DNA from 2 places in the Bacillus basilensis genome. Region 1 is predicted to be linked to the other one. Evidence: riboswitches for the same ligand, from Rfam matches in the RefSeq annotation. Region 1 holds a riboswitch; the other holds the start of a gene.

Region 1 (4,963 bases):
TATCAATAAACTTTGTTAGTGGCTGAATAATACTTCTATAATGAGAATGTAAGGTAACAAGCCTTACTTCAGGTTGCCACTTCTTCCATTTCTCTTCAAATTTCTTTTCCTCTTCTCTGTCAAAAGCAACATATACAGCAATAACTTGATCTGCCGAAAGAGCCTTCGCATAGTTCAATGAATTTTCCACCACATGAGTCATACCAGCTACAGGAACAACAATTACATTTCCCTCAATTGGAACAAGTGGTTCACAAGTTTTTAAACTTAATTGATCACCCACCGCGTCGTAATGCTTCTTAATTCGATGGAACAAGAAGATGATGGCAGGTAAGAAAATAAGGATCGACCAAACTTGTGCAAATTTAGTTAAAAAGAACATGCTCATTACGATAAAACTAATAACTGCACCGATTAAATTAATCGTTAATCTCAAAGCCCATCCTTCTGGTTTTTCACGAAGCCATTTTAATACCATCCCAGTTTGAGAAAGTGTGAATGGAATAAATACACCTACTGCATATAACGGGATTAAATGTTCTGTTTGCCCTTGGAAGGCTACAATTAAAATAATCGAAGCGATTCCAAGTATAATAATACCGTTTGAGTAACCTAGGCGGTCTCCTCTAATCGTAAACATTCTCGGTATAAACTTATCTTTTGCAAGGTTAACTGCTAATAACGGAAATGCAGAATATCCTGTGTTAGCAGCAAGAATTAATATTAAAGCTGTTGTACCTTGTATGAAATAGTACATGAAATTACGTCCAAATGTTTGTTCAGCAATTTGAGAAACAACTGTTACTTCTTTACTTGGAGTAATTCCGTAATAATAAGCTAAGAAAACAATCCCTGAAAATAACACTGCAAGTAATGCTCCCATTGCAAGCAATGTTTTCGCTGCATTGTTAGGTGCAGGATCCTTAAAGTTTGGAATTGCGTTAGAGATCGCCTCTACACCTGTTAAAGCCGAACTACCCGATGCAAATGCTCGTAACAGTAAAAACAAACTAATTCCTGCAACCGGCGTTCCAATTGGCGTGTGTAAAGTCGGTGAAACGTGTCCCGTTAAAATATTATATATCCCTACACCAATTAATATAAATAGTGCTAAAACGAATAAATAAACAGGATATGCTAAAACGGAAGCTGATTCCGTTACCCCTCTTAAATTTAAAATAGTAATAAATATAACAAATATAATCGCAATGATTACATTATGTGCATGTAAACTAGGAAAAGCAGATGTTAGCGCATCTGTACCAGCAGACACACTTACCGCAACCGTTAAAATATAATCGACTAATAAAGATCCTCCAGCAATTAAGCCTGGGTTCATCCCTAAATTTTCTTTTGATACAACATACGCGCCCCCGCCATGCGGATAAGCAAAAATAATTTGTCGATAAGATAAAATAAGGGCTGTCAATAATACTAATACCCCAACAGCTATCGGAATAGAATACCAATAAGCGATTGCTCCAAGACCTGCTAAAGCAATTAATATTTGCTCTGGACCGTAAGCAACCGATGATAAAGCGTCAGAAGACAAAATTGCTAACGCCTTCGTTTTATTGAGCTTTTGTTCTCCAAGCTCAGTTGATTTTAACGGTCTTCCAATTAAAAATCTTTTAATAGATGAAACCACTGCTGTCCACTCTCCATTAATTTTGTACGAACTTTTCTGCTAGTTACAGCGGATAAACTATTTCTTCAGAAAACAAAAAATGTCTACAAGCCATAACGAAATAGACTTGTAGACATTATATTTTTTGTCGCACAAGCTCCACCTTCCTTCTCAATATAACGCTTACGAGGTTAGCTGTCGGATTCGGGCCTATGAGTAGCCCTACCTTTTTCAAGGATTCACCCCATTGGATTAAGTATTAATCCATAAGAACGGGTCCCCCGCACCATGCGGTTTCAGCGATTTAGAAAATTGAAACTGTGGATTATAATACTCCTTTATTTTCAAAATGTAAACAAAAATTTTGAAAAAGAAAAAATTTAAAATGATTGCGCATAATCCGCCGATAAATATACATAATGAATACTAAAAAATCGATAAAGGAGACCCATATGTCTAAAGAAAAGAAGCCTATTTTTTCCGATTCCTATTTAGATGCGTTAGCAAATGAAATTAATCAACTATACAGTAAACGTGAACAGGAAATAAATTTGACAGATAGAACGAAAAGAAATAAATAAATTGTCATAAAAAAGAAAGCAATACACTTATATATTGCTTTCTTTTTTATTTTTTCATACATCCAATTCTATTGCTGATCTGTTAAAGGTCATTTCTTCATACACTTTCAAATTTTGATATACTGCTTCTAATAATGGTGCTTCTATAGAAAATTGTTCTGCTACATCTAGTAAATATCCTTGTAAGTGCTTTCCTTCTATAGACGAACCTTTTTCCATATCCCGCTGCATCGATGACTTCATGTCATATGAAATTTTATCAATTGTTTTCATATGTTCCTTGGAAATCTCATCCTTAACTGGTGCCCCAATATATCTCATAATTTGCACACATTCTTCAAATAAGCTTCGGATAAAATCACGTCCACCTTCACTTTCACGGATTGGTCCTATTGGTGCACGCATTAATGTTGTCACACCTGACATTACAGTAATAAATAAATATTTATGCCACATATCTTGCGTAATATTTTCACTTAAAACAAAACTAGATTTCGTATCTGCAAATGCTTTAGAAATATGCTTTATTCTCTCTGGATCTTGAGACTTAATTTCTCCAAATACAAGTCTGTTGGCAGCGCTAGTTTGTACAATTTCTCCTTGATCGTTTAACGTCGTCTCGATAAAGCATAAACCGCCAATTACTTTTTCCTCGCCGAATTCTTTTTGTAATAATGATAAATGAGCGATACCATTTAACAATGGAATGATTACAGTATTTTTACCTACAAACAGCTTCAAATCTTGAATTGCCTCGTTTAAGTGATACGCTTTTGTTGAAAATAAAATAACATCAAATGGAGAAGTTCTATCTTCTTTCGTTATTAATTTCGGTTGGAAGGAAAAATCCCCGTTCATACTTCGGATTACAAGTCCTCCTTCCTCTAATTGTTTTTTCCGTTTACTACGAACAAGAAACGTAACATCTTCTCCCTTTTCAACTAATCGGCCACCAAAAAAGCCTCCGACGCCACCAGCTCCTAGTACTAAAATACGCATACAACATCCCCCTTTTCAAAATATAATCTTATACCTTTTAGTATACATAACATTATACATGTCCCCTACTAAATAAGCTGAATTTTCATTCTTTATATAGTATAAAACAGTGGTTATTTTCAAATGAATTTGGGCATGTTGTTTTTATAGCACATATGGAAAGGAAACAATGTAAATGGAGGCAATACAAACAATCGAGGAAAAAGATGTAACAACAGCTATATTTCAATTTATATTCCCGTTTTCTTTTAAAACTGGATATGAACAAAATATGTTCCCTTTCTTACAGAAAAATGATTTTCGCCCTTTTCGACTCGATCATCTTGAAAATGAAAATACATACTACGGAAAGTTTCAAGTTTCACATCAAAATATGGAAGCATACTATCTTTCATTTACAAATAAAATTCTATTTCCTCATTCAGCGCATCAAAAAGGATTACAGCGCTATTCTAAAGACCTTAATTCAAATGGATATTTAATAACAAATCTTATTTCTGTTCCATTCAAGATTCATTCTATTGACATAACACTTTGTCCTTATGAACTTGGCTTCTTAACCATTCGGACAGAAGTAGAAACAGCTCCAAAAATGTCATTATCAGAAGCAATCGAATTTGCCGCCCGCTTCCGTGTACTTGAAACTAAAAATGATACAAACGAAACGATTTGTATTGAGTGTAATGGAAAAAGATATTCCCAAGTGGAAAGGTTCATTTTCGGTTATTTATTTCATGGCGTAACAGACTTCTTTGAGAAGAAGAGATTAAGAAGCTCTTACTTTCAAACCTTTCCATTCTTTGAAGACCAAAGAATGTACGTTCAAACATTATTATCTATAAAAGAAGATATGGAACTTAATGAAGTGGATGTTTATCGTACTTCCAGTCTTTCCGGGTTAACAAGTGATGGTAGAGCATATGTGAGTGCAAATAATCTTCCTTATATTCATGATTATTTAAAACAACACGCTTACCAGAGATGGGCACCCAATCGCTATTTCATAATGGAAGAACATATTTTCACATGTGTAACAAATGAGGGAGAACACGAAATTACTAAACTTGCCAGTCAAATGTACGGGGAATTTTATTACGCTTTGTTATTAAATCTATTTCATAAAATCGTTTTATTAAAAATGGCAAACGCTTATGCTGAACTAAACATTGAACAAGATACAAATGAAATAGAGAAATTAATTTATTCAATCAATTCATTTACAGCGAATTACTTTTCTTTAGAGCTAGTATCCCAATCACAGAGTGAAGATATTTTCTTTCGCTTAAGAAAACTTTTTAACATCGAAATTTTATACTCGAACGCAAAACAAAATCTTGATAGTTTGTTTAAATATCAAGAAAATGTCGCTTCAAAAAAAGATAGCCTTTTGTTATTAATTTTAACCCTCTACTCTGTAGTAGGCCAAATGTTAGGATTTACTATGATTGATCTTTTAAGAAACACCGATTCAAACAAAATATCTTCGCCCCTTGAATTTTTCGCTCTTTTAATAGCAATTAGCGGTATAGTCATTTCACTTATTTTAGGTGCACAAGGGTTATATCAATGGGGGGTACAGCATAGAAGAAGAAAAGCATGGGTCAAACAAACAGTGTTATCTGCTGTGAAAGAGAAAGATGATGAGAATTAAAAAAGTTTATTTTCAAATTATCCATCTGTAGCGCGCTTCAGTACATGAAATTTTTACCAGCGATTTTTCAAATATATCAGCGAAACTCGAAATATATCAGCAAAA
Region 2 (4,963 bases), on a different contig from region 1:
GAATAAAGCTTTAACAATTGCAGGATCTGATAGCGGAGGCGGTGCTGGCATTCAAGCGGATTTAAAAACATTCCAAGAGCTTGGTGTATATGGGATGACGGCTATTACGGTAATTACTGCTCAAAACACGCTTGGCGTTCAAGGGGTATATCCTGTTCCATTAGAAGGTATTACGGAACAGCTGAATTCAATTGGTACGGATTTAACACCAGATGCTGTGAAACTAGGAATGTTATTTAGTAGCGAAATCATTCAAATTGTAGCAGAACATATTAATAAATTTGGCTGGAATAATATTGTGCTAGACCCTGTTATGATTGCTAAGGGTGGAGCATCATTATTACAACAAGAAGCAGTACAAGCATTAAAGGAATATTTATTACCAGTAGCAACTGTTATAACACCGAATGTTCCGGAAGCAGAAGTGTTAACTGGGCTGGAAATTCATAACGTTGAAGATAGTAAAGAGGCTGCAAAAGTACTTCATGAATTAGGTGCGAAATATGTACTCATGAAGGGCGGACATGCAGAATATCAAGGTAATGAAGTAATTGATTTACTCTTTGATGGAGAAGATTTTATTGAATTTAGAAGTGAGCGAATTCCTTCAAAGCAAACACACGGAAGCGGCTGTACATTTGCGTCAGCAGTTACAGCTGGACTTGCGAAAGGATACTCGATGGAAGAGGCAGTTCAAGAGGCTAAACAATTTATTAGTATAGCAATTGAAGAACCGTTGAATATTGGAAGTGGTCATGGACCGACGAATCACTTTGCATACAAATTGAATAAAGCATAAGCATGAATAATAGAAAAGTCAGTTTTATAACTGGCTTTTTTTCTGTTTACTTTTTCCAAATACAGGAGTAATATATCAGCCAGAATACATTTTTGTAATACGCTGAGTCCAATTCTATGGAGCGGAGGAACCAATTTGTGCAGTGTCACTAGGGGTGAATCTTTCAATTTTGAAAGTAGGGCTACTCTCAAAGTCCGAATCCGACAGCTAACTTCGTAAGCGTCTTGAGAGAGGACGGTGCCATGATGGATACATCACTTCATCGATCTGATTAGTATAGGGGAATATCAATCTATGTTTGAGTTCTTTTATGCTAAGGAGGATGAGGTATATGGAACTAACACTTATTTGTGTTGGAGAAGAAAGCAAGGTAAATAGTTTAATAGATTTAGTAGCTTTTCAACATGAGTTAATTATTTTTACAGCAAATGAAGAGATAGCGGCTGAAGTTAGGAATTGTGGATTTGATTGGACGTATAGTTGTAGTAAGAAGCAGGATTTTACTAGTATTTGTGAGTGTATTAAGAAGGTGATTCTGCTAGGGGATGAGCTTCCAATCGTTAGCTTCTTTACAGAACACATTCGTTTTTCTTTCCAAGCGCCTATTACTGTTGTTACAAAAAATAAACGATATCCAGCGAGGCTCTATGAAACAATTGGAGCTACATTTGTCGTGTTTACGAATTGTGATAATATTTCTTTTTTATGTTTTGAATAAGGCGGGGGAGAAGAAAATGAAGGTGTTATTATTAGGAGATATAGCGAATCGTTGGGCAGTATCGGTAGAGCGAGTTCAAGAATTGGTGGTGCTCGATCCTATTTTTCCAAGGCCCTATATCATATTACCATCAAAAGACGCTTTATATTTAAAATCAGATGTTATCGAATATGAGCAGCTACATGCAGAATTGTCACAAGTTTATATTCGCGGGAGAAATTTACGTGCTTTTTTACGAGGGGAATAAATAGTGTATAAAAAAAGAGCGAATGCGAAGTGCAACAAGCTATGCACTTCATGTCATTCGCTCTTTTTATTTCGTATTTAAAAGGTTATTTCTGTGAAAAAGAAAGAAAAGACGAGAAAACAGATGAAAGAATATTAATAACACTAAATGTAAGCGTTTAAACAGATGGATATTTTCTTATTTTCAGTAATTTGCCTCTTTACAAGTTAAATATAGAGGAGTATATTTACTCTCATAAATCATTCATAAAATTTCCAAAAAAACCTAAAATCGCTGAGTTCCAGAAATGGAGCGGGGGAACCAATTTTGTGCATCGTCACTTGGGGTGAATCTTTCAGTTTTGAAAGTAGGGCTACTCTTTAGGCCCGAATCCGACAGCTAACCTCGTAAGCGTTTAGAGAGGAGGTTTACTTTGTGTTGTTCATTTCGAACACTAAGTAGAGCTTAGTGTTCTTTTTTTGATAATCTAATGGTAAATTTTTACAATGGGAAGAGGGATAGCTATGTTAGATGTTGTAATGATCGGGATTTTTGTTGTGTTAGTCGCATCGATGGCAAGTCTTGCAAGTTGGTCAGATAAAGTTGTGAAAGAAGGGAAGCAATCATGACGATTGCCTTATCGGTTATTGTTGCAGTAATTACGTTGTACTTAGTGTATGCATTATTAAATCCGGAAAAGTTTTAATTAGGGGGAGTCATTCATTATGATCTGGGTCGCAGTTGTTATTACAATGCTATTGTTTATTCTTGTGGCAAAGCCAACGGGAATTTATTTAGAGAAAGCCTTTCAAGGTAGTAAAAAGCTAGATAAAGTATTCGGGCCTTTTGAAAAACTTATTTTTAAAATTGCGGGTGTAAAAGAATACAATCAAACGTGGAAACAGTACGCATTATCATTAGTTTTATTAAATGGATTTATGATTGTTGTAGTATATTTCATTTTCAGATTACAAGGAGTATTGCCATTAAATCCAGCACACATTGAAGGAATGGAGCCTACGCTCGCTTTTAATACAGCAATTAGTTTTATGGCTGATACAAACTTACAGCATTATAGCGGTGAAAATGGTTTATCTTATTTATCACAATTAATCGGAATTACATTCTTAATGTTTGCAGCACCGGCAACGACTTTAGCGCTCGTTATGGCATTTATAAGAGGACTGGCTGGAAAAGAACTCGGTAACTTTTTCGTTGATTTTACGAGAGCGTTAACGAGAGTTTTTCTTCCTATCGCATGTATTGCGGCACTAGCGTTTGTTGCACTTGGCGTACCACAAACGTTAGACGGAGCAGTTACGGCACAAACGATTGATGGCGCGAAGCAAAGTATTTTACGTGGGCCAGTTGCATCATTCGTTTCAATTAAGGAACTTGGGAATAACGGTGGTGGATTTTTCGGGGCAAACTCTACACATCCTTTTGAAAACCCAGGACAAATGAGTAATATTTTGCAAATGATGCTTATGATGTTATTGCCAACAGCACTACCATTCACGTACGGACGAATGGTAGGAAATAAAAAACAAGGACGTATTCTTTTCGTTTCACTATTCATGGTGTTTTTACTAGGGTTTATAACGATTACGACATCTGAACTAAACGGGAATCCGGCATTAAATGGAATGGGTATTGAACACGTACAAGGAAGTACAGAAGGAAAAGAAGTAAGGTTCGGAACAGTATTTTCTTCCCTTTATGCGACTGTAACGACAGCTGCTGAAACAGGGGCTGTTAATACGATGCATGATACGTTAACACCAATTGGTGGGTTAGTTCCACTTGTAAATATGATGTTAAATACAGTATATGGCGGCGTTGGAGCAGGTTTTGTGAACATTATTATGTATGCGATTATCGCAGTCTTTATATCTGGATTGATGGTCGGACGGACACCAGAGTTTTTAGGTAAGAAAATTGAAGGTAAGGAAATGAAGTTAATTGCGGTAACGATACTATTTCATCCACTGCTTATTTTAGGATTTTCAGCATTAGCTCTTTCAACAAGTTTAGGAACGGATGCTATTTCTCATTCCGGTTTCCACGGTTTGACGCAAGTGGTATATGAATATACATCGTCAGCTGCGAATAACGGATCTGGATTTGAAGGATTAGCGGATAATACACCGTTTTGGAATATTACAACTGGTTTAGTTATGTTTTTAGGTCGCTATTTCAGTTTAATTACGATGCTAGCTGTCGCAGCTTCATTGAAAGAAAAGACGGTTGTACCAGAAACAGTCGGAACGTTCCGTACGGATAATAGTTTATTTGGCGGCATTTTCATCGGAACAATTGTAATTGTCGGTGCATTAACATTCTTCCCGATGTTAGTACTCGGTCCAATTGCAGAATTTCTTACATTGAAGTAATGGAGGGTAAATGATGAGACTGGTAGTAGTAAAAGAAAAAAGAGTAAATCAGTCACAAATACATGCTGTAGAAGATGAGGTTAGACAAGTGAAAGCGATGGATCGTGATATCGTGACACATGCGATGAAACAATCCTTTGCGAAATTGAGTCCGAAAGTCATGATAAAGAATCCAATTATGTTTGTTGTGGAAATTGGATTTATCATTACGTTCATTTTATCGTTTCTTCCAAGTGGTTCTAGTAGTGTACCAGGATGGTTTAATATAACAGTTTCTCTCATTCTATTATTTACAGTTTTATTTGCTAACTTTGCAGAAGCTTTAGCGGAAGGTCGGGGGAAAGCGCAAGCCGATTCCTTAAAACAGTCGAAGAAAGATGTATTTGCAAATGTTGTAAAAGAAAATGGAGACACCGTTCAAGTTTCAGCAACTGATCTTAGAAAAGGTGACGTTGTTATTGTAAAACAAGGAGAAATGATTCCAAGTGATGGGGAAGTAATAAAAGGATTAGCGTCTGTCGATGAATCTGCGATTACAGGGGAATCAGCTCCTGTAATAAAAGAAGCCGGAGGTGATTTTTGCTCCGTAACAGGCGGTACGATGGTTGTAAGTGATGAGATTACGATTGTCATTACGAGTAATCCTGGGGAATCATTTATTGATAAAATGATTTCGTTAGTAGAAGGGGCTTCTCGTCAAAAAACGCCGAATGAGATTGCTTTAAATACAGTATTAACGAGTTTAACGCTTATTTTCTTAATCGTTGTTGTGACGCTGCCGATTTTTACAAATTACTTAGGATTTCAAATTGATACAGCTGTACTTG

The links. A riboswitch is a leader RNA that binds a small molecule or an ion and turns the genes downstream of it on or off. The one in region 1 is predicted to bind cyclic di-AMP.
Region 2: another riboswitch for cyclic di-AMP. It lies ahead of ACQVV1_RS09425 (SipW-dependent-type signal peptide-containing protein); the one in region 1 lies ahead of ACQVV1_RS17965 (APC family permease).

The regions. Positions count from the first base shown of each region.
Region 1 covers NZ_JBNTQO010000009.1:80,730-85,692, reverse strand. The annotation lists gene ACQVV1_RS17965 (APC family permease) at 1-1,648, opposite strand, end outside; cyclic di-AMP (ydaO/yuaA leader) riboswitch at 1,793-1,939, opposite strand; gene ACQVV1_RS17960 (hypothetical protein) at 2,080-2,208, shown strand; gene panE (2-dehydropantoate 2-reductase) at 2,263-3,207, opposite strand; gene ACQVV1_RS17950 (hypothetical protein) at 3,383-4,858, shown strand.
Region 2 covers NZ_JBNTQO010000004.1:12,635-17,597, forward strand. The annotation lists gene thiD (bifunctional hydroxymethylpyrimidine kinase/phosphomethylpyrimidine kinase) at 1-799, shown strand, start outside; cyclic di-AMP (ydaO/yuaA leader) riboswitch at 890-1,037, shown strand; gene ACQVV1_RS09415 (hypothetical protein) at 1,131-1,517, shown strand; gene ACQVV1_RS09420 (hypothetical protein) at 1,534-1,764, shown strand; cyclic di-AMP (ydaO/yuaA leader) riboswitch at 2,026-2,171, shown strand; gene ACQVV1_RS09425 (SipW-dependent-type signal peptide-containing protein) at 2,268-2,372, shown strand; gene ACQVV1_RS09430 (potassium-transporting ATPase subunit F) at 2,369-2,449, shown strand; gene kdpA (potassium-transporting ATPase subunit KdpA) at 2,469-4,136, shown strand; gene kdpB (potassium-transporting ATPase subunit KdpB) at 4,150-4,963, shown strand, end outside.